DNA from 2 places in the Pseudomonas monsensis genome. Region 2 is predicted to be linked to the other one. Evidence: riboswitches for the same ligand, from Rfam matches in the RefSeq annotation. Region 2 holds a riboswitch; the other holds the start of a gene.
What was found. A riboswitch is a leader RNA that binds a small molecule or an ion and turns the genes downstream of it on or off. The one in region 2 is predicted to bind cobalamin.

Region 1 (10,645 bases), 160 kb from region 2:
ACCGAGCCGGTGGAAGAGGGCGTACTGGACATGAACCGCTACGAGAATCTTTGATCGTTTGAGTGCGACCTACTGTCCCAATACCTGGCGACACCGCGAAACTATTGTAGGAGTGAGCCTGCTCGCGATCGCGGTGTGTCAGGCGCATCACATGTTGATCGGGCTGACGCCATCGCGAGCAGGCTCACTCCTACAAGGTATCGGCGGTGGTTTCGAGCGATCTGGTCAGGAGCGGTCAATGTTGATTTCAGTGCAAGCCCTGCGTGCACTTGCCGCCTGGACGGTGGTTTGCCACCACTTCATGCAGATTTTCTTCGACTTCAAGGCACGTGGGCCGCTGGGGCAGTTGTTCATCGACAAAGGCGCGGTGGGGGTCGATATCTTCTTCGTCATCAGCGGCCTGGTGATTTTCCTCTCCACTGAGGGCAAGTCGCTGCCGCCGACGCGGTTTCTGCTGTACCGGCTGTTTCGCATCGTCCCGGCGTATTGGCTGTACACGTTGCTGATGGCGTTGCTGGTGGTGTTCGCTCAGCCGCTGTTGCCGGATCAGTCGCTGGACTGGAACCATCTGCTCCTGTCGCTGCTCTTCATCCCGACCGAAAATCCCGGTGGCTACGGCATTTATCCAACGCTCAATGTCGGCTGGACGCTCAATTACGAAATGCTCTTCTACGTGCTGTTCGCCTGGGCTCTGCTGTTTCGCCTGGAAGTGCGGCTGCTGGTGGTCGCGGCGTTGCTGTTCGCGGTCAGTCAGGCGTGGACCGGGTTTGGCTGGATCAGCGCGTTCTATCGCTCGGATATCGTCTATGAGTTTTTGCTGGGGATCGCCATCGGCATGCTCTACCGCCGTGGCTGGATCGGTGCCGGCCTGTGGCTGCCGTTGCTGGGAATCGGCGCGGCGTTGCTGGCCATTTATCACCTCGCGCCGGCGCCAAGGCTATTGAACTGGGGCGTGCCGAGCGCGGTGCTGGTGCTGTCGTGCATGGCGCTGGAGCGTTATGTCGAGCGCAGCCGAGTGCTCAAGCTGCTCGGCGACTGCTCCTATTCGGTGTACCTGATGCATGTGCTGGTGCTGTCGGCCGGTGGTTTCCTCGCGCAGCGCTACGGCATCAACCCGTATTTGATGTTTGGCGTCTGTGTGCTGGCCATCGGCGTCGGTTCGTGGCTGAGCTACGAATGGGTGGAAAAACGCAGTTATCGCTGGCTCAAGGCGCGAGTGGACGACGAGCCGGTCGAGAATCTTTCCCGACAAAAATACTAGGACTTTGTCCGGCGCAACGATTGGCGTAAACTGCGCCCAAGCCTGCGAGGAGTTTCCATGACCGCTATTACCATTACCGACGCCGCCCACGATTACCTGGCTGATCTGCTGTCCAAGCAGAACACCCCGGGTATCGGCATCCGCGTCTTCATCACCCAGCCTGGCACCCAGTACGCCGAAACCTGCATTGCCTATTGCAAGCCGGGCGAAGAAAAACCCGAAGACACCGCGCTGGGGCTGAAAAGCTTCACCGCTTACATTGATTCGTTCAGCGAAGCGTTTCTCGACGACGCCGTTGTCGACTACGCCACCGACCGTATGGGCGGCCAGCTGACCATCAAGGCGCCGAACGCCAAAGTGCCGATGGTCAACGCCGACAGTCCGGTCAACGAGCGGATCAACTACTACCTGCAGACCGAAATCAACCCGGGGCTGGCCAGCCACGGCGGTCAGGTCAGCCTGATCGATGTGGTTGAGGATGGCATTGCCGTGCTGCAGTTTGGCGGCGGTTGCCAGGGCTGCGGCCAGGCGGACGTCACCCTCAAGGAAGGCATCGAGCGCACCTTGCTTGAGCGCATTCCCGAGCTGAAAGGTGTTCGCGACGTGACCGACCACACGCAGAAAGAAAACGCCTACTACTAAGTAAGGTGTTCACTGCGGACATGAAAAACGGCGCCCCGTGAGCGCCGTTTTTTTATGCACTTGATTAATGAGTGCCTGTTTACTGTGTGGTGAGGGGATTTATCCCCGATGGGTTGCGAAGCAGCCCCAGAAAAGGAACTGCTGCGCAGTTCATCGGGGATAAATCCCCTCGCCACAGGTTGTACCCAATCCCATATGATTCAGGGCCTGTACAGGTGCGCATGCCCCGCGCGATACAACGATGACTCGCTAAACACCTCACTGCCCAACACCCGTCCAACCAGAATCAGCGCCGTACGCCGAAACCCTTTGGCTGCAACCTTCCCGGCAATATCCGCCAGCGTCCCCACCACCCAGTCCTGATCCGGCCACGTCGCCCGGTGAATCACCGCAATCGGGCAATCCGCGCCGTAGTGCGGCAGCAACTCCACGAGGATTTTCTCCAGATGATTGACCCCCAGATGAATCGCCATGGTCGCGCCATGCTGCGCCAGACTGGCGAGTTCTTCGCCCGCCGGCATCGCGGTTTTATCGGCATAACGGGTCAGAATCACGCTCTGCGACACATCCGGCAGAGTCAGTTCGGCGCCTAACAACGCCGCACACGCCGCTGTTGCCGTCACGCCGGGGATGATCTCGAACGGAATGTTCAGCTCACGCAGATGGCGAATTTGCTCGCCGATCGCGCCGTACAGGCTCGGATCGCCCGAATGTACGCGCGCCACATCCTGACCGTTGGCATGGGCGACCTTGATCAATTCAATGATCTGCTCCAGATGCAATTCGGCGCTGTTGACCACGGTCTCGGCCTGATGCCCCTCCAGCACCGCCGCCGGGACCAGCGAGCCTGCATAGATGATCACCGGGCAGCGACGGATCAGCCGCTGGCCTTTGACGGTGATCAATTCCGGGTCGCCGGGGCCGGCGCCGATGAAGTAGACGGTCATCGTGGAATCCTTTGAAAACAGCCGCAGCAACCCTTCAGATGAAGATTGCTCATGATCGAGGGCGGGGATTATCGGGGGTTTACGCAGCGCCGGCCAAGGCCAACGTCGCCTGGGCGTATTTTTGACGGGAAATCAGCAGCTTTGCCGGGGCCTGAATCAGTTGTTCGGCCAGGGCCAGGGCGGCACTTTCCGCCACGCCGTAACAACCGGTTCGCTCGTAGGCGATCTGCGAGTGGTGACTGAGCCGTTGCTGATAACCGGCCAGTTCTGCGCTGCTGAAGTACAGCAACGGCAGAGCCAGTTGTGCGGCAAGTTCCTGCAAACCCGGTTCATCACGCTTGAGGTCGATACTGGCCAGGGCCTTGACTGCCTCAAGTTCAATGCGATGGGCCTGCAAGGCCTGATCGAGTAACGCGCGCAGCGTGCTGGCCGGGCAGCCACGCTGGCAGCCCAGGCCGACCACAAAGGTCGACGCTGCGCGGTCATTCATCATGCGTGGTAGTGACCATCGCTTTTGCGGCGGAACAACCACGCGCTGATCAGGCCCAGGGCCAGCCAGAACGCCACGTTGGTCAACTGCGAAGCGATTTTGAACTGGGCTTCAAGTGCTTCAGGGGCGAGCATGGAATGCACTTCCGGTTGTGGCGCGCCAATCACATGTGGCACCGCAAGGATCGCTACCCCGAGGATCTTCATCACCCATGGACGGCTGAAGGCGATCAGCGCGAGGCCGACGGCCGTGGACGCGGCGGTACCGATCCACCACAGCTGCCGCGAGGCCAGATCGGCGGCAGCGGTGCCCGGCAATTCAGGCGGCAGGCCCAGCGTCGGGGCGAGGACGAAGGTGGCGTAACCAGCCAGGCCCCAGAGCAGGCCTTGCGAGGTTTTGGTCGGTGCACGCAGGGTGTACAGACCGGCGAGCATCAGCGCGAAACCGACCGCCACCACCAGATTGCCACCGGTGGTCGAGGCCACACGCTGCCAGCCGTCTTCCGGCTCCCAGGCTTCGGCATCGTGGGTGTGCGCCGCGGTGCCGGCAGCGTGTTCGTGGACCGCAACAACCGGTTCGGCTTTTTCAAAGGTTTCAGCCTGCAGAATCAGTGGCGAAACCCAGAAGCTCTGCAGCAGCGTCAGGAGCAGGGCGGCCAGCAGCCCGGTAAAACCTGCGGTTTGCGCAATACGCTTGATCATGTCGGCAGGTCTCAGTGGCACGGGAACGCGGCGCTGTGGCGGGTATCGTGAGCGGCGTTGTGCACCGCTTCGATGTGCGAAAAACCGGCGAAGTAGACGAGGCCGGCACCGAGGATCGAGGCGAAGAACGCCGCGATCAGGCGTTGGCTCAGTGTGGCGGTGCTGGCGATTTTGTCTGTGTTGCTGGCGGTGCTGCTGATGATCGACATGGCGCTTCCCTCTGGAGTGTCAGCGGGTGAATAGAGCGCATGAAAACCCTGCGAGTCAGGCACGCAGAGGTTCGAACAGCGCCCGCCCACCGCGGGTTGTCAGGTTCAGCGACGCAAATGCGCGCTGTGTGTTGCGGGCCGGTCTCCGGGCTCACGAGGGGTTGGCGTCAGGCCGACCTGCAAGCGTCACCTTCCCATGCCGCAGGGACACAGTGGATCTGACGCTTCGCTCGCTTACCGTTGCGGGGGCAGCACCGGACTGACATGGCTTTGAGTAAAGCACATGATTCACCGGTTTCCCGTTTCACCCTGTGAAGGGCACCCGTAACAAGTTGTGTAGGAGAGCATGTGGGGGGGAATTTAGTCAATTGAATGGGCATAACCGTTGCTGCGGGTGTTGTTGATTGGGCTCCCGCCCTTACGGTGGGTCACTTTTTCCAGACGCCGGAATGCCGGCCCAGCGAAAAATAACCAAAAAGGCTGCCCCCGGCGTCAGTCTGCAAGAGCCTGGTCGGCTTTCAGGCCGCTATCGCTGGCAAGCCAGCTCCCACAGGGGTTGAGTGCATTCTGTTAGGGATTGGTCGGCTGGCTGGCCGTCATCGCTGGCAAGCCAGTTCCCACAAAAAAACAAAGGCAGCCCACAGCCCACAGCCCTTGCTTCTCACCACTCAACACAATGAGCGTTAGCTCGAGTACCGCTTTTGATCTCAGCGCCCGTCGGCAGGCTGAGTGGAGGGATTTAGCCGGGGGTGGGAGCGTAGCGACCGTTTGGCGCAGCCAAACACATCGAGAGGAGGTGCAGCGAAGCAAACCGGAGGCGATGCCCCCCGGATAGATCCCGGAGCGAAGGGACCCGAGCCTAGGCGAGGGCCGAACGTCAGGGTAAAGCCTTTTTGGTTACTTTTTCGGCGTCTGGAAAAAGTGACCCGCCGTAAGGGCGGAACCCTAATCAGCAACACCCGCAGAAACGGATACGCCCCCAATCCAAACATTGACCCATCCCCACACCATGCGTAGCCTTGCGCTTTCGAGGTTCTTCGGCACATGCCGAAGCTAAGAAGGGAACGCGGTCAAAGCCGCGGCTGCCCCCGCAACTGTGAACGGTGAAGTTCGCTGCCACGCCACTGCCAGCTCGATCAAAGAGCCAGCGGGAAGGCGCAGCGAATGCCAGGCCAAGCCTGAACGCCGTCAGCCAGGAGACCTGCCTCGTCACAGATTCTCACTACAACCGGGCGGGGTGATCCGGTGGCGAACGCTTCCGGCGCGCATGCGCGTTGCCGGTTCTCGTCCCGTATGCCCGCCGCTTTGCCAAAGGGCATACCGATGAAAACACTGGCCAAACTCCCCGTCACCATCGTTACCGGCTTCCTCGGTTCGGGCAAAACCACGCTGCTGCGGCATATGCTCGACAACGCCCAGGGCCGTCGTATCGCGGTGATCGTCAACGAGTTTGGCGAGTTGGGCATCGACGGCGAAATCCTCAAGCAATGCACCATCGGTTGCACCGAAGAAGAAGCCACCGGCCGGGTCTACGAACTGGCCAATGGCTGCCTGTGCTGCACCGTTCAGGAAGAGTTCTTCCCGGTGATGCGCGAACTGGTGGCCCGTCGCGGCGATCTCGACCATATCCTCATCGAAACTTCCGGGCTGGCCCTGCCAAAACCGCTGGTGCAGGCTTTCCAGTGGCCGGAAATCCGCAGCGCCTGCACTGTTGATGCGGTGATCACCGTGGTCGACAGCCCGGCCGTGGCCGCCGGCACTTTCGCTGCGTTCCCGGATCAAGTCGATGCCCAGCGCAAACTCGATCCGAACCTCGATCATGAATCGCCGCTGCACGAACTGTTCGCCGATCAACTGGCCAGCGCTGACCTCGTCATTCTGAACAAAGCCGACCAGACCAGCCCTGAAGATCTGGCGCGTGTACGCGCTGAAGTCGCCGAAGAACTGCCGCCGGCGGTGAAAATCATCGAAGCGAGCAACGGTCGTCTGCCGCTGGACGTGCTGATCGGCCTCGGCGCCGGTTCCGAAGAACACATCGACAGCCGCCACAGCCATCATGATCACCACCATGGTGAAGGCGATGACGACCACGATGACCATGATCACGACGCCTTCGATTCGATCTCCATCGAACTGCCGCAAGCCGACGAAAGCCTGCTGCTCGACGCACTGACGCAACTGGTGGTCAAGCACGGCATCCTGCGTGTCAAAGGTTTCGCCGCCATTCCGAATAAGCCAATGCGCCTGCTGATTCAAGGCGTGGGCACGCGTTTCGACAAGCATTTCGACCGTCAGTGGGGCGCCGATGAAGCGCGCGTCACCCGTCTGGTGCTGATCGGTCAGGAACTCGACGCCGCACAACTCGAAGCGCAACTGCGCGCCGCGCTCAGCGTTTAAACCATGCACCTGCTCAGGACCCAGCCCGGCGGTTTCGTGTCGGATGACAATATCGCCGACCTTGGCCAAACCCCCGCCGAGCTGGTGATCCTGTGCAGCGGCGATTCCAGCCTGGCGCTGCTCGCCGAAGCCGCGCAGCAGTTGCCCGAGGATTACCCGAGCCTGCGTCTGGCCAACCCGATGCAGGTGCAGAATCACGCGTCGGTCGATCTGTACGTCGACGAGGTGTTACGCCACGCCAAGGTGATTTTGATCTCGCTGCACGGCGGCATCGCTTATTGGCGCTACGGCGTCGAGCGGCTGGTCGAGCTGTCGGAGCGCGGCGTGCAGGTGATTCTGGTACCGGGCGATGATCGCCCCGACCCGGAGCTCAGTGACCTGAGCACCGTGCCCGCCGAAGATCGCGACCGCCTCTGGCAGTTCCTGCGTCAGGGTGGCCTGGGCAATGCACTGGATTTCTTTCATTGCCTGGCCAACCGCTGGCTCGCCCGTGATTACCTGTGGGGCGAGCCGCAAGCCTTGCCGCGTACGGCGATTTATCACCCGGACAAAACCAGCGCCGCACTGGCTGACTGGCAAGCCGACTGGCTGGCGGAATGCCCGGTGGCGGCGGTGTTGTTTTATCGCTCGCATTTGCAGGCGGCCAATACCGCGTTCATCGACGTGTTCTGCCAGCGCTTGCAGGCGGCGGGGCTCAATCCGCTGCCGATCGCCGTCGCCAGTCTGAAAGAGCCGGGCTGCCTGAGCGTGGTCGAGGATTGGCTGGATGAAGTCGAGGCAGGGGTCATTCTCAATACCACCGGTTTCGCCCAGTCCAGCCCGGAAGCCCCGCACCTGCGGCCGTTTCGCCGCAACATTGCGGTGATTCAGGCCATCTGCGCCCAAGACAACGAGCCCGGCTGGCGCGACAGCGAGCAGGGGCTGGGCCCGCGCGATCTGGCGATGCACATTGCCTTGCCGGAACTCGACGGACGCATCATCAGTCGGCCGATCAGCTTCAAGGATCTGGCCTGGCGCAGCGAGCGCAGCCAGTCCGATGTGGTCTGTTACCGTGCGCAGCCCGAACGCATGGATTTCGTCGCTGAACTGGCGCGGCGCTGGATCGACCTCGCGCGGGTGCCGAATGCCGGTAAGCGCATCGCACTGGTTCTCGCCAATTACCCGACCCGTGACGGCCGCATCGGCAACGGTGTCGGTCTCGACACGCCGGCGGCGACGCTGAACATCCTGCGTGCGTTGCAGGCTGAGGGATATCCGGTCGCGGCAGAGCTGCCGGGCAGCGGCACCGAGTTGATTCAGCAATTGCTCGGTGGCGTCAGCAACGATCTCGAGACGATTGATCTGCGCCCGTGCCAGCAAAGTCTGGCGATGGATGATTACCTGGCCCAGTTCAACGCACTGCCCGAGGCCAATCGCACGGCCGTGACCGAGCGCTGGGGCGCGCCGCAAAACGATCCGATGTGCCGCGACGCACGCATGATGATCGCCGGCCTGCGCTTCGGTCTGACTTTTGTCGGCATTCAACCGGCGCGCGGCTATCAGGTCGATCCGAGCGCGGTGTATCACGACCCGGATCTGGTGCCGCCCCACGGCTATCTGGCGTTCTATTTCTGGTTGCGCAAGACCTACGGCGCCCACGCGGTGATCCACGTCGGCAAGCACGGTAACCTCGAATGGCTGCCGGGCAAGGGCGTCGGCCTCTCGGAAAACTGCTGGCCGGACGCACTGCTCGGGCCGCTGCCGAACATCTATCCGTTTATCGTCAACGATCCGGGCGAGGGCGCCCAGGCCAAACGGCGCACGCAAGCGGTGATCATCGACCACCTGATGCCGCCGCTGACCCGCGCCGAAACCTACGGCCCGCTGCGTAATCTGGAGCTGCTGGCCGACGAGTATTACGAAGCGCAACTGCTCGATCCGCGCCGCGCCCGGGAGCTACAGCGCGACATTCTGCAACTGGTGCGCGATACGCAGATCGACCGCGAACTGCAACTCGATACCGCGCTGGACAGCGATGCCGACGCAGCGATCTGGTTGCCGCGCCTCGATACGTATCTGTGTGATCTGAAGGAATCGCAGATCCGCGACGGTCTGCACATTTTTGGCGAATCGCCGACCGGGCGTTTGCGGAACGATACGTTGCTCGCGCTGCTACGGATTCCACGAGGCGACGGCAAAGGCGCGCAATCAAGCCTGTTGCGAGCACTCGCCAAAGCGTTCGAACTCGGATTCGATCCACTCGATTGTGTGCTGGCCGATCCATGGACAGGCCCGCGTCCCGAGGCGCTGCAATCGCAAATCGACGAAGTCTGGCGCACTGCCGGCGACACCCGCGAACGCCTCGAACTGTTTGCTTCGGACCTGATCTCCCAAACACTACAAATCCCTTGTAGGAGTGAGCCTGTTCGCGATGGCGGTGTGTCAGCCAACATTGAGTCCACTGACACACTGCTATCGCGAATAGGCTCACGCCTGCAAGGACCGCGTTGGGCGGAGGTCAGTGCAATCATCGACCATCTGCGCGAAGTCGTCGCGCCACGCCTCGATGCCTGCGGCCCGGCAGAAATGCGCGGCCTGCTCGACGCCCTCAGCGGTCGCTTCGTCCCCGCTGGCCCCAGCGGCGCACCCAGCCGTGGTCGTCTCGACGTGTTGCCCACCGGACGCAACTTCTATTCGGTGGACGTGCGCAACCTGCCCACCACCACCGCGTGGCGTATCGGTTTCCAGTCGGCCACATTGATTCTCGAGCGGCACCTGCAGGATCACGGTGATCACCTGCGTCAGCTCGGCCTGTCGGTGTGGGGCACCGCGACCATGCGCACCGGCGGTGATGACATTGCTCAGGCCATGGCCCTGATGGGCGTGCGTCCGGTGTGGGCCACCGGCAGTCAACGGGTGGATGATTTCGAGATTCTGCCGCTGAGCCTGCTCGATCGTCCGCGAGTCGATGTGACGCTGCGGGTATCGGGTTTCTTCCGCGATGCCTTTGCCAACCTGATCCGCCTGTTCGACGCCGCCGTGCAAGCCGTGGCGGCGCTGGACGAACCGGACGATCTCAATCCGCTGGCCGCCAGGGTGCGTGCCGAACGCGAAGCCTTGCTGCAATCGGGCCTCGACGAAGACACGGCGCGGCGTCAGGCCGGATGGCGGATTTTCGGCGCCAAACCCGGTGCCTACGGGGCCGGTGTGCAAGGCGCGATTGATGGCCGTCTGTGGCAAACCCGCGAGGATCTCGCCGAGGTCTACTTGAATTGGGGCGCCTACGCCTATGGCGGTGCCGACGAAGGCACCGCCGCCCGCGAGCAATTCGTCCAGCGCCTGAGTCAGGTGCAGGCAGTGTTGCAGAATCAAGACAATCGCGAGCACGACCTGCTCGATTCCAACGATTATTACCAGTTCCAGGGTGGCATGCTCGCGGCGGTGGAAACCTTGCGTGGCGAAGCGGCGGTCAGTTACCACGGTGATCACAGTCAGCCGGACTTGCCAAAGATTCGTACCCTGAAAGAAGAGCTGAACCGGGTGATCCGCTCGCGTGCGGCGAATCCGAAGTGGATCGACGGGGTCAAGCGCCACGGCTATAAAGGCGCGTTTGAACTGGCGGCGACGGTCGATAACCTGTTCGCGTTCGACGCCACCACGCAATTGATTGATGATCACCAGTACGCATTGCTGGCCGATGCCTACCTGCTGGACCCGGCCACCCGGGATTTTGTTCGCGAGCATAACCCGCATGCGTTGCGCGACATGACCGAGCGGATGCTGGAAGCGCAGCAGCGCGGGATGTGGCAGGAGCCTGGGGCTTATAAAGAAGCGCTGGAGAATCTGCTGCTGGATATTGAGGAAGATATGTAACCGGCCAAAAGCTACCCTCAGCCCAGTCCTCTCCCGGAGGGAGAGGGAGCCGATTTGCGTTGCTGTCGAAGTCTGAGTTCGGCCCGACGTATCAGGTCGACGGAATTCGAAAAAACACCTGGGTCAGTTCCCTCTCCCCCTGGGAG
Region 2 (10,645 bases):
CAGTGGCTGGTGTTCCCACCGCCGGGCTGGACGCTGAAATGGTACGGCCAGTTCTTCTCCAACGCCGACTGGATGAACGCCGCGGCGGCCAGCCTCAAGGTGGCCGTGCTGACCACGATCTGCGCGGTGGCCCTCGGTTTGCCGACCGCGTTTGCGCTGGTACGCGGGCGTTTTCCTGGCCGGGAAATGCTCTACGGCCTGTTCACCCTGCCGATGATCGTGCCGCTGGTGATCATCGCCGTGGCGGTATACGCGCTGTTTCTCAAGCTCGGTTACACAGGGACGATGTTCGCTTTCGTCGTCAGCCATGTGATCGTCGCGCTGCCATTTACCATCATCTCGATCATCAACTCGCTCAAGCTGTTCGATCAGTCGATTGAAGACGCCGCGGTGATCTGCGGTGCCTCGCGCCTGCAAGCAGTGTTCAAGGTGACGTTCCCGGCGATCCGTCCGGGAATGGTCGCCGGCGCCCTCTTCGCCTTCCTCGTTTCGTGGGACGAAGTGGTGCTCAGCGTGATGATGGCCAGCCCCACCCTGCAAACCCTTCCCGTGAAAATGTGGACCACTTTGCGCCAGGACCTGACCCCCGTGATCGCCGTCGCTTCGACGCTGCTGATCGGCCTGTCGGTGTTGGTCATGGTGATCGCCGCCGCCCTGCGCCGGCGCAACGAAATCAGCGCCTGAGCGCCCAGGAGTACGACATGAGTGCCGTGATCAAAGACGCATCCCAGCAGAACGACAAACCCCTGGTCAGCCTGCGTAACCTGAACAAGCACTACGGTGACTTTGCCGCCGTGGACAACATCTCGCTGGACATCAAGGACGGCGAGTTCCTGACCTTTCTCGGCTCCAGCGGCTCGGGCAAAAGCACCACGCTGTCGATGCTCGCCGGTTTCGAAACACCGAGCAGTGGCGAGATCCTGGTCAACGGTCAGTCGCTGGTCAACGTGCCGCCGCACAAGCGCGACATCGGCATGGTGTTCCAGCGCTATTCGCTGTTCCCGCATCTGTCGGTGCGCGACAACATCGCCTTCCCGCTGGCGATCCGCAAACTCGCCGCCGCCGAACGTGACAAGCGTGTCGACGCGATGCTCAAACTGGTGCAACTGGAACAGTTCGCCCATCGCCGCCCTTCGCAACTGTCTGGCGGCCAGCAGCAACGGGTCGCCATCGCCCGGGCGCTGGTTTACGAGCCACGCATCCTGTTGATGGACGAACCGCTCGGTGCACTGGACAAAAAACTGCGTGAGGATTTGCAGGATGAACTGCGTCAGCTGCATCGGCGCCTGGGCATCACCATCGTCTACGTGACCCACGATCAGGAAGAAGCCATGCGTTTGTCGCAACGCATCGCGATTTTCAGTCACGGCAAGATTGTCGGGCTGGGCAGCGGTTATGACCTGTATCAGAACCCGCCGAATGCGTTTGTCGCGTCGTTTCTCGGTAATTCGAACTTCCTCAAGCTCAAGGCGCAAGGCAATGCAGCAGCGAGTTTTGAGGGGCAATCGTTGTCGATTCGACTGACAACCGGGTTGCACACGGATCAGGATGTGTTGCTGATGGTGCGGCCGGAGAAAGCCTTGGCACTGAGCGTGCAGCAGGCGAGCGATGAGCCGCTGCCGGCGGGCTGGAACGAAGTGTCAGCGAAGGTCGTGGAAGTGCTGTTCCTCGGGGAGAGCCAGACTTGCAGCGTGGTCACTTCGGGCGGGACGTCGATGACGGTGAAAGCGTTATCGGCGGCGGGCATGCCGCTCAAGGCTGGCGACCCGGTGCGGGTGCGCTGGGCCACCGCTGATGCCTGCGTCTACACCGAATGGACCGAAAGTGACCTGAACAAAGCGGCCGGCGCCCACTGATAGCGTGTTGCCTGTGGGATTTACCCCCTCACCTGATCTGGCTTAATGATTCTGGACACCCTTAAAGGGCGGTAATCTACGCCCAGCGAAGAGGTGGCATTTGACTAGACGATATTTTTCGACAGATTTCAAACGGGATGCGGCTTGCCTGGTTTTGGATAAAGACTATTCGGTGAGTGAAGCCTGCGAAGCAATGGGCGTCGGACCTACAGCACTGCGTCGCTGGGTTGAGCAGTTGCGAGCTGAGCGCAACGGTAAGACGCCTGAGAAGTCCAAGGCCATGACTCCTGACCAACAACGCATCCAAGAACTGGAAGCAAAAATCCGACGGATTGAGCGAGAGAAGGAAATCTTAAAAAAGGCTACGGCTCTCTTGATGTCGGATTCCCTCGATCAGTAAGGCTGGTCGAGGAATTAAGCGAGCAATATCCAAGATCCGAGTTGTGTGGCGTGTTTGGTATCAACCGCAGCAGTTATTACGAGCGTCTGAAACAGCGGACAAAAGTGGATGCCGAGCGCGAGCGCCTCAAGATCAAGGCTGCTGAATTACATAAGCAAAGTCGCGGTTCAATGGGCGCGCGCAGCCTGTCAAAGGCGTTGTGTAACGAAAAGGAGTCGGTAGGTCGTTACATGGCTCGTAGCCTGATGCTCGAGATCGGATTGAAGAGCCAGCAACGACGCAGACATCGTTACAAACCTAGCGGCGCAGAGGCTCAATACGCCCCCAATCATTTGGAGCGTAAATTCAACGTTGAGGCGCCCAATCAAGTGTGGTGTGGCGATGTGACTTACATTTGGGCCGGTACTTACTGGGTTTATCTGGCTGCGGTACTAGACCTGCATGCCCGACGCGTCGTCGGTTGGGCGATATCCAGAAGTCCCGATTCGGCTCTGACCTGTAAAGCGTTGAGGATGGCTTTCGAGTCGCGAGGACGCCCTGAAAACTTGATGTTCCATTCGGATCAGGGTTGTCATTACAGCAGCAAAATGTTCCGAGAAACGCTGTCGGAGATGCGAATAAAACAAAGCATGAGTCGACGAGGAAACTGCTGGGATAACGCTCCGATGGAACGTTTCTTTGGCAGTTTGAAATCTGAATGGATACCCAAGGTCGGTTATCGAAACGAAGATGAAGCCAGTAGCGATGTGCTGCGCTACCTGACCCACTATTACAATCGGATCAGGCTACACAGTCACAACGGCTACCGAACTCCGGTAGACATGGAAGCCCTGGCGGCATGAAAAGGGATAAAACCCTATAACTGTGTCCAGGATCGTTTGACCAGATCAACCCCAGCCCTCCCCCCCAGGGGGGGGCGAGGGGGAAAGGGAGCCGATCTCCGTGCTGTTCAAAATCCGGGTTCGACTCGGTATCCCAAGTCGGCGTCCCTCGAAAGAACACCTCAATCAGTCCCTCTCCCTCAGGGAGAGGGAGCCAATCTTCATGCTGTTCAAACCTGAGTTCGACGCAGCACTCTCAGGTCGGCGTAACTTGTCCAAACAACCCGGTCAGTCCCCTCTCCCTCCGGGAGAGGGCCAGGGTGAGGGAAACAGTCGACGCGGTATCAGACGATGGCGCGGTAGCCTTCAATCTCATCCGGCCACGCCGTGAGGATTTCAAACCCCGTCTCCGTCACCGCCACCATGTGCTCCCACTGCGCCGACAACGAGCCATCCTTGGTCAGCACGGTCCAGCCATCTGGCATGTTCTTCACATGGCGCTTGCCGGCATTGAGCATCGGCTCTACGGTAAAAATCATCCCCGCCTTAAGCTTCATGCCCTGATTGGGAAAACCGTAATGCAGAATCTGCGGCTCATCGTGATAGACCTTGCCGATCCCGTGGCCGCAGTACTCGCGCACCACGCTGAAGCCTTCCCTCTCCGCCAGACTCTGAATCGCATGGCCGATATCGCCCAATGTGGCGCCCGGCTTGACCACCCGAATACCCGCGCACATGGCCTCGTAGGTGGTGTTGATCAGGTGCTGCGCCTCAGGCGTCGCCTCGCCGACCACGTACATGCGGCTGGTATCACCGAACCAGCCGTCCTTGATCACCGCGATGTCGAGGTTGACGATGTCGCCATTCTGCAACGGCGTACCCGAGGGAATACCGTGGCACACCACGTCGTTGACCGAAGCGCAGACGGTTTTCGGGAAACCGTGATAACCGACGTTGGCCGGAACCGCTTTCTGCACATTGACGATGTAGTCGTTGCACAGCCGATCCAGTTCGTCGGTGGTCACACCGGCCTTTACATGCGGCACCAGCATCGCCAGTACTTCAGCGGCGAGTTGACCGGCGGCGCGTGATTGCGCGATCTCGGCGGGCGTGTTGATCTTGATCTGGTTTCTCATGCGCTGACGGCTTCCTGAGTCAGTTGTTGCAGATCCAGCCCGCCGTTCTGTTCGGCGCGAATCAGCAAGCGGCAAATGGCGCTGTGGTCGAGGTTGGGGTGCAGCTCGGCGAGCATGCCGATGCGCATCCAGTGCTCGGCCTGCGCGTTGATCGAGCGGCTGAGTGCATTGCTGGAGATGCGCAGGTTCTCGTGCATGTCCTCAGAAATCTTTACGATGCCCATATATGAATCCGATACGTTGTGTATATGGATCGTATATTAGCCAAGCCTTACGCGAAATTGCAAACGCACACAATCTGCAGGACGTAGCGCGGCAAATCGCAGGCAAAAAAAAGCTGCCAAAAGAGGCAGCAAAAACTTTAAGAACACGCGATGTATTGGGCTCAGCATAGACGCCGGATAATGACAGTGTCATGACAGACACACATTCATTGAACCGCCCCGCTGCCGTCATCAGGATGTCATCAACTTCACGGCAGAATCCTCGCAAACCGTCTTGAGCCTTGAGACGGACGTTTTGCAAGGACTCCCATGAAAGAAGACGCCTCGCTGTTTGCCGCCATCGACCTGGGTTCGAATGCATTTCGCATGATGATCGGCCAGTCGGTCCGCAGCCGCAAAGGCTTCATGATTCAGGAGGTGAAAACCTTGCGCGAACCGGTGCGCCTGGCCGAGGGGTTTGACGGTGGCGCGCTGGACACCCTGGCGCTGGATCGCGGCTGGCAGGCGTTGGCGCGGTTCGGCAAAAAGCTGCGGGGGTTCGAAGCGGGTCGGGTGCGTGCGGTGGCCACCAGCGCCGTGCGCGAAGCCGACAATGCACAACTGTTTCTCGCCAGCGCCGAGCGGCATCTGGGCTTTGACATCGACGTCATTTCCGGACATGAAGAGGCTCGGCTGGTGTATGCCGGCGTGGCGCATGCACTGCCGACTGCTGACGACATGCGTCTGGTGGTCGATATCGGTGGCGGTTCCACCGAACTGATCCTCGGCCAAGGCTCGCAACCGTTGCTGACTGAAAGCATTGCCATCGGCAGCGGCACGCTGGGCGCGCGCTATTTTCCCGATGGGCGCATTACCCCCGGTGCCTTGCAAGAAGCCGAGCGCGTCGCCATCCTGCAATTTGAAAAAGTCGCCCGCCGCTATCGCGCGCAAGGCTGGCAGCAAACCATTGGCTCATCCGGCACCGCGCGCATGCTCGCCAAGGTGCTCAAGGCCAATCGCCTGAACGACTTCGGCCACGACGGCATTACCTACGGTGGGCTGTTGCGCCTGTCGTTACTGCTGCTGAAAGTGAAGAACGTCCAGCAACTGAAACTCGCCGGCCTGCAAGCGCACCGCCAGAGCATTCTGCCCGGTGGCCTGGTGTTGATGCTGGCGGCGTTCAAGGTGTTCGGCATTTCGCAGATGGTGCCGTCCGAACCCGGCCTGCGCCTGGGCGTACTGCACGGTTTGATGAGCAAGCATTAATTCCCCTCCGGCAGATTCGTCTCCCCTAAAGCGGCTCGATCGACTACCATGCCGCCGCCGGTTTCCATACGGAATTAATAGGGAATCCGAGGTGCGTCAGCGCATCGTTCGGAACTGCCCCCGCAACTGTAGGTGCTGAGCCTGCTCCACGACTGCCACTGGGTGAACCCGGGAAGGCCGGAGCACGGGCGATGACGCATCAGTCAGGAGACCTGCCGGCACAGTGACTACTAACCGGCGGGGTGTCCGGGAAGGACATCGTGCCGTGCGCGTCTTCGTTTGATCAGCAGCCTTGCGCTGTTGCCATGACTGCGTTCGCTGGTGTGTTTCCAGACCGTACTCTCCCCGCCTTGCGTACGGTTCCCCTGGAGACTGCCCATGCTGCTGCCCCGCGTTGCCATCCTGCTCACCGGCCTGAGTCTTTGCGCGCTCGCCCATGCAGCGCCGACGACCTATCCACTGACCGTCGAGAACTGCGGCAGCACCCTGACCTTCCAGCACGCCCCCACGCGCACCGTCACCATCGGCCAGGCTGGCACCGAAATGCTTTACGCCCTGGGCCTGGGCGACAAAGTGGTCGGCACCTCGCTGTGGTTCAACGACGTGCTGGCCACGTACAAGGCGCAGAACGACAAGATCGAACGCCTGGCCGATAACGAGCCGAGTTTCGAAGCGGTGATCGGCAAGCGCCCGGAACTGGTCGCCGTGGAGCTGGAATGGATGGTCGGCCCACAAGGTGCGGTGGGCACGCGCGAGCAGTTTCACGAGCTGAAGATTCCGACGTACCTGCTGCCCTCCGATTGCGAAGCCAAGGACAACCTCGTCGGCGCCGACGGTACCCGGCTGGCGCCGTTTCGCATCGACACGATTTACAAGAGCGTGAGCCAACTGGCGCAAATCTTCGATGTGCAGGACCGCGGCCAGCAGCTCAATGAACAACTCAAGGCCAGCCTCGCCCGATCAGTCGCCACGGCTCAGGGCAAACAATTGAAAGACGCAAGTGCCGTGGTCTGGTTCTCCAGTGCGCAGATGGACATCGAGCCCTTCGTGGCCGGACACAAAGGCATTCCCGATTTCATGCTGAGTACCCTCGGCGTGCGCAACGTGGTGCAATCCGATGAAGAGTGGCCGACGGTCGGCTGGGAAACCATCGCCAAGGCCAACCCGACCTTCATCGTCATCGCACGCATGGATCGCCGGCGCTTCCCCGCTGACGACTATCAGAAGAAACTCGCCTTCCTGCGCAGCGACCCGGTGACCCGCAACATGGACGCGGTGAAAAACAACCGCATCATCATTCTCGACGCCCTGGCCATGCAGGCCAGCCTGCGCACGTTCGATGGCATCGAGCAACTGGCCACGGCCCTCAACGGCTATGACCTGTCGCAATGAATAAAAGCCTGATCCGCGCACTACTGGCCCTGACGACACTGTTGATCGCCGTGCTCGCGGGGGTCGCCATCGGAGAGACGTCGATTGCTCCGGACGTGGTGCTAAAAGTGCTGGCCAACAAGCTGTGGACCGCCGGGCATGCGCTCGACCCGATCGACGAAGGCATTGTCTGGAACTACCGCCTGACCCGCGCCCTGGTCGCCGCCGCGTGCGGTGCCGGTCTGGCGACGTGCGGGGTGATTTTGCAGTCGCTGCTGCGCAATCCGCTGGCCGATCCCTATTTGCTCGGCATCTCCGCCGGGGCCTCGACCGGCGCGGTGATGGTGGCGCTGCTCGGGATTGGCGCCGGGGCGATTTCGCTGTCCGCCGGAGCTTTTGCCGGCGCGGTAACGGCGTTCGTGCTGGTCATTCTGCTGGCCCGTGTCAGCGGTTCGGCCAACGGCACCGGGCAGATCATTCTCGCGGGGATCGCCGGCTCGCAGCTGTTCAATGCGCTCACCGCGTTTCTGATTACCCGTTCGGCGAGTTCCGAGCAGGCGCGCGGCATCATGTTCTGGCTGCTCGGTAATCTCGGCGGCGTGCGCTGGCCGTCGGTGTGGCTGGCGGTGCCGGTGGCCCTGTTCGGCTTGCTGGTGTGCCTGTGGCATCGGCGCGCGCTGGATGCATTTACCTTTGGCGCGGATTCGGCGGCGTCCCTCGGCATACCGGTGCGGCGGGTGCAGATTGTGCTGATCGGTTGCGCGGCGCTGGTAACGGCGGTGATGGTGTCGATTGTCGGTTCGATCGGTTTTGTCGGCCTGGTGATTCCCCATGCGGCGCGTCTGTTGCTCGGCACCGGGCATGCCCGTCTGCTGCCGGCCAGCGCATTGGGGGGCGCGGTGTTTCTGATTGCCGCCGACGTGCTGTCGCGCACCCTGATCAAGGGTCAGGTGATTCCGGTCGGTGTGATTACCGCGCTGGTCGGCGCGCCGGTGTTTGCGCTCATCCTGATTGGCCGGAGATCGGCTCGATGAACCCGGTGTTGAGTTGTTCCGGGCTGACGTTCAAGGTGCGCGGCGCCGAGTTGCTTGACGGTGTCTGCCTGGAGGTCCAGCGCAGCGAGACCCTCGGCATCGTCGGGCCCAATGGCTCGGGCAAATCCACTCTGTTGAAACTGCTTGCCGGATTGCGCGAGCCGAGCGTTGGCGAGGTTCTGCTCGAAGGCCAGCCCCTCGGGAAAATGCCCCGGCGCAGCATTGCGCAAAAACTGGCGGTGGTCGAACAACAGGCCGACACCGACGACGGCATCCGCGTATTCGACGCCGTTGCACTGGGGCGCACACCGTGGCTTTCAGCGCTGCAGCCGTGGTCGCAGGTGGACGACGCCATCGTTGAACAGGCGTTGATCGACGTCGATGCGCTGCACCTGCGCACGCGTGTCTGGCGTCACTTGTCAGGCGGTGAACGCCAGCGCGTGCACATTGCCCGAGCGTTGGCCCAGCGCCCGCAAATCCTGCTGCTGGACGAACCGGCCAACCACCTCGACATCCAGCATCAATTGACGATCCTCAACGTGGTGCAGGCGTTGCCGGTGACCACACTGATTGCATTGCATGACCTCAATCAGGCGTTGAAATGCGATCGGCTGGCGGTGCTGGAACGCGGCCGGCTGGTGGCTCTGGGCAAGCCGCTGGAAGTGCTGACGCCGCAGCGGCTACAGGAAACGTTCGGGGTCAAGGCGCACTACCTGACAGACCCGTTCGATGGTGCGCAGATCCTGCGATTTCATTCATAAAACACAGCCCGCTCCACAACGGCTGTGTTTCATGCGGCCCAAGCGTTACGCCAGCTCTTTGCGCAACTGCCGCGCCGCCGCGACCATATGCACCAGCGCCGCTTCGGTCTCCGGCCAGCCGCGGGTTTTCAGGCCGCAGTCCGGGTTGACCCACAGGCGCTCGGCCGGGATGCGCCGGGCCGCCTTGCGCAGCAGACCGGCCATTTCCGCGACCTGCGGAATCCGTGGCGAGTGGATATCGTAGACGCCCGGGCCGATGTCGTTCGGGTAGGCGAAGGCTTCGAAGGCGTCGAGCAGTTCCATGTCCGAACGTGACGTCTCGATGGTGATCACATCCGCATCCATCGCCGCGATGGACTCGATCACATCGTTGAACTCGCTGTAGCACATGTGCGTGTGAATCTGGGTTTCGTCGTGCACCCCGCCAGCGCACAGGCGGAACACCTCGCTCGCCCAGTCCAGATACTGCTGCCACTGTGCCTGACGCAACGGCAAGCCTTCGCGGAATGCCGCTTCGTCGATCTGCACGATCCTGATCCCGGCCGCTTGCAGATCGACCACTTCGTCACGGATCGCCAGCGCCAGTTGCCGGGCCTGCACTTCGCGGCTGACATCTTCACGAGGGAACGACCACATCAACATGGTCACAGGCCCGGTCAGCATGCCCTTCATCACTTTGTCGGTCAGACCCTGCGCATAGCGGATCCATTCGACAGTCATGGCGTGCGGACGGCTGAGATCGCCGAAGATCACCGCCGGCTTCACGCAACGCGAGCCGTAACTCTGCACCCAGCCAAAACGGGTGAATACGTAGCCATCCAGTTGCTCGGCAAAGTACTCGACCATGTCATTGCGCTCGGCTTCACCGTGTACCAGCACGTCAAGGCCCAGCCGTTCCTGGATGTCCACCGCATGGCGGATTTCGCTGTGCATGGCTTCGGTGTATTCGGCCGCGCTCAGCTTGCCTTGCTTGAACGACTGCCGCGCCAGACGGATCGACGCAGTCTGCGGGAACGAACCGATGGTGGTGGTCGGGAACAGCGGCAGGTCCAGCCGGACGCGTTGCTTGGCGATACGCTGGGCGAACGGCGACTGACGCTGGCTGTCCTTGGCGGTGATCGCCGCCACCCGGGCCTGCACGGCCGGTTTGTGAATGCGCGGAGACGCGGCGCGACTGGTCTGCACCGAACGGCTTTGCGTCAATGCGCGCAGCACTTTTGGTGCTTCCGGCGCCTTGACCGCGTGCGCCAGTACCGCGACTTCTTCGCACTTTTGCACCGCGAATGCCAGCCAGCTCTTCAGCTCGGCATCAAGACTGTCTTCGCGGCTCAGATCCACCGGGCTGTGCAGCAGCGAGCAGGACGGCGCGACCCATAGACGTTCACCCAGGCGCTCATGGGCGTGTTGCAGGGTCGCCAGGGCGTTTTCCAGATCGCAGCGCCAGACATTGCGGCCATTGACCATTCCCAGCGACAGCACTTTGTAGGCCGGCAGGCGATCGAGAATGGTCGGGTACTGTTCCGGCGCGCGCACCAGGTCAATGTGCAGTCCATCGACCGGCAGGTTGGCGGCCAGACCGAGGTTTTCTTCCAGCCCACCGAAATAGGTAGCAACCAGCTTTTTCAGTGGATCGCGCTGAATCTGGTTGTAGGCACGCTCGAACGCGTTCTTCCACGCTTGCGGCAAGTCGAGCACCAGAATCGGTTCGTCGATCTGCACCCATTCGACACCGAGCGCGGCGAGCCGCGCGAAGATCTGTCCGTACAGCGGCAGCAGGCGATCGAGCAGTTCAAGCTT

Region 1: it holds a riboswitch for cobalamin, as region 2 does, so the genes downstream of both, cobW (cobalamin biosynthesis protein CobW) here and HV782_RS12815 (ABC transporter substrate-binding protein) in region 2, are expected to answer to the same signal.

Annotation. Positions count from the first base shown of each region.
Region 1 is NZ_CP077087.1:3,073,769-3,084,413, forward strand. It holds gene HV782_RS13380 (fatty acid cis/trans isomerase) at 1-54, shown strand, start outside; gene HV782_RS13385 (acyltransferase family protein) at 239-1,261, shown strand; gene nfuA (Fe-S biogenesis protein NfuA) at 1,319-1,903, shown strand; gene cobM (precorrin-4 C(11)-methyltransferase) at 2,104-2,850, opposite strand; gene HV782_RS13400 (cobalamin biosynthesis protein) at 2,930-3,343, opposite strand; gene HV782_RS13405 (CbtA family protein) at 3,340-4,041, opposite strand; gene HV782_RS13410 (CbtB domain-containing protein) at 4,053-4,250, opposite strand; cobalamin riboswitch at 4,370-4,591, opposite strand; cobalamin riboswitch at 5,264-5,473, shown strand; gene cobW (cobalamin biosynthesis protein CobW) at 5,574-6,647, shown strand; gene cobN (cobaltochelatase subunit CobN) at 6,651-10,499, shown strand.
Region 2 is NZ_CP077087.1:2,916,726-2,927,370, reverse strand. It holds gene HV782_RS12845 (ABC transporter permease) at 1-684, shown strand, start outside; gene HV782_RS12840 (ABC transporter ATP-binding protein) at 702-1,856, shown strand; one part of gene HV782_RS12835 (IS3 family transposase) at 1,957-2,218, shown strand; one part of gene HV782_RS12835 (IS3 family transposase) at 2,218-3,098, shown strand; gene map (type I methionyl aminopeptidase) at 3,422-4,213, opposite strand; gene HV782_RS12825 (ParD-like family protein) at 4,210-4,437, opposite strand; gene HV782_RS12820 (Ppx/GppA family phosphatase) at 4,747-5,682, shown strand; cobalamin riboswitch at 5,724-5,916, shown strand; gene HV782_RS12815 (ABC transporter substrate-binding protein) at 6,061-7,074, shown strand; gene HV782_RS12810 (FecCD family ABC transporter permease) at 7,083-8,087, shown strand; gene HV782_RS12805 (ABC transporter ATP-binding protein) at 8,084-8,848, shown strand; gene metE (5-methyltetrahydropteroyltriglutamate--homocysteine S-methyltransferase) at 8,894-10,645, opposite strand, start outside.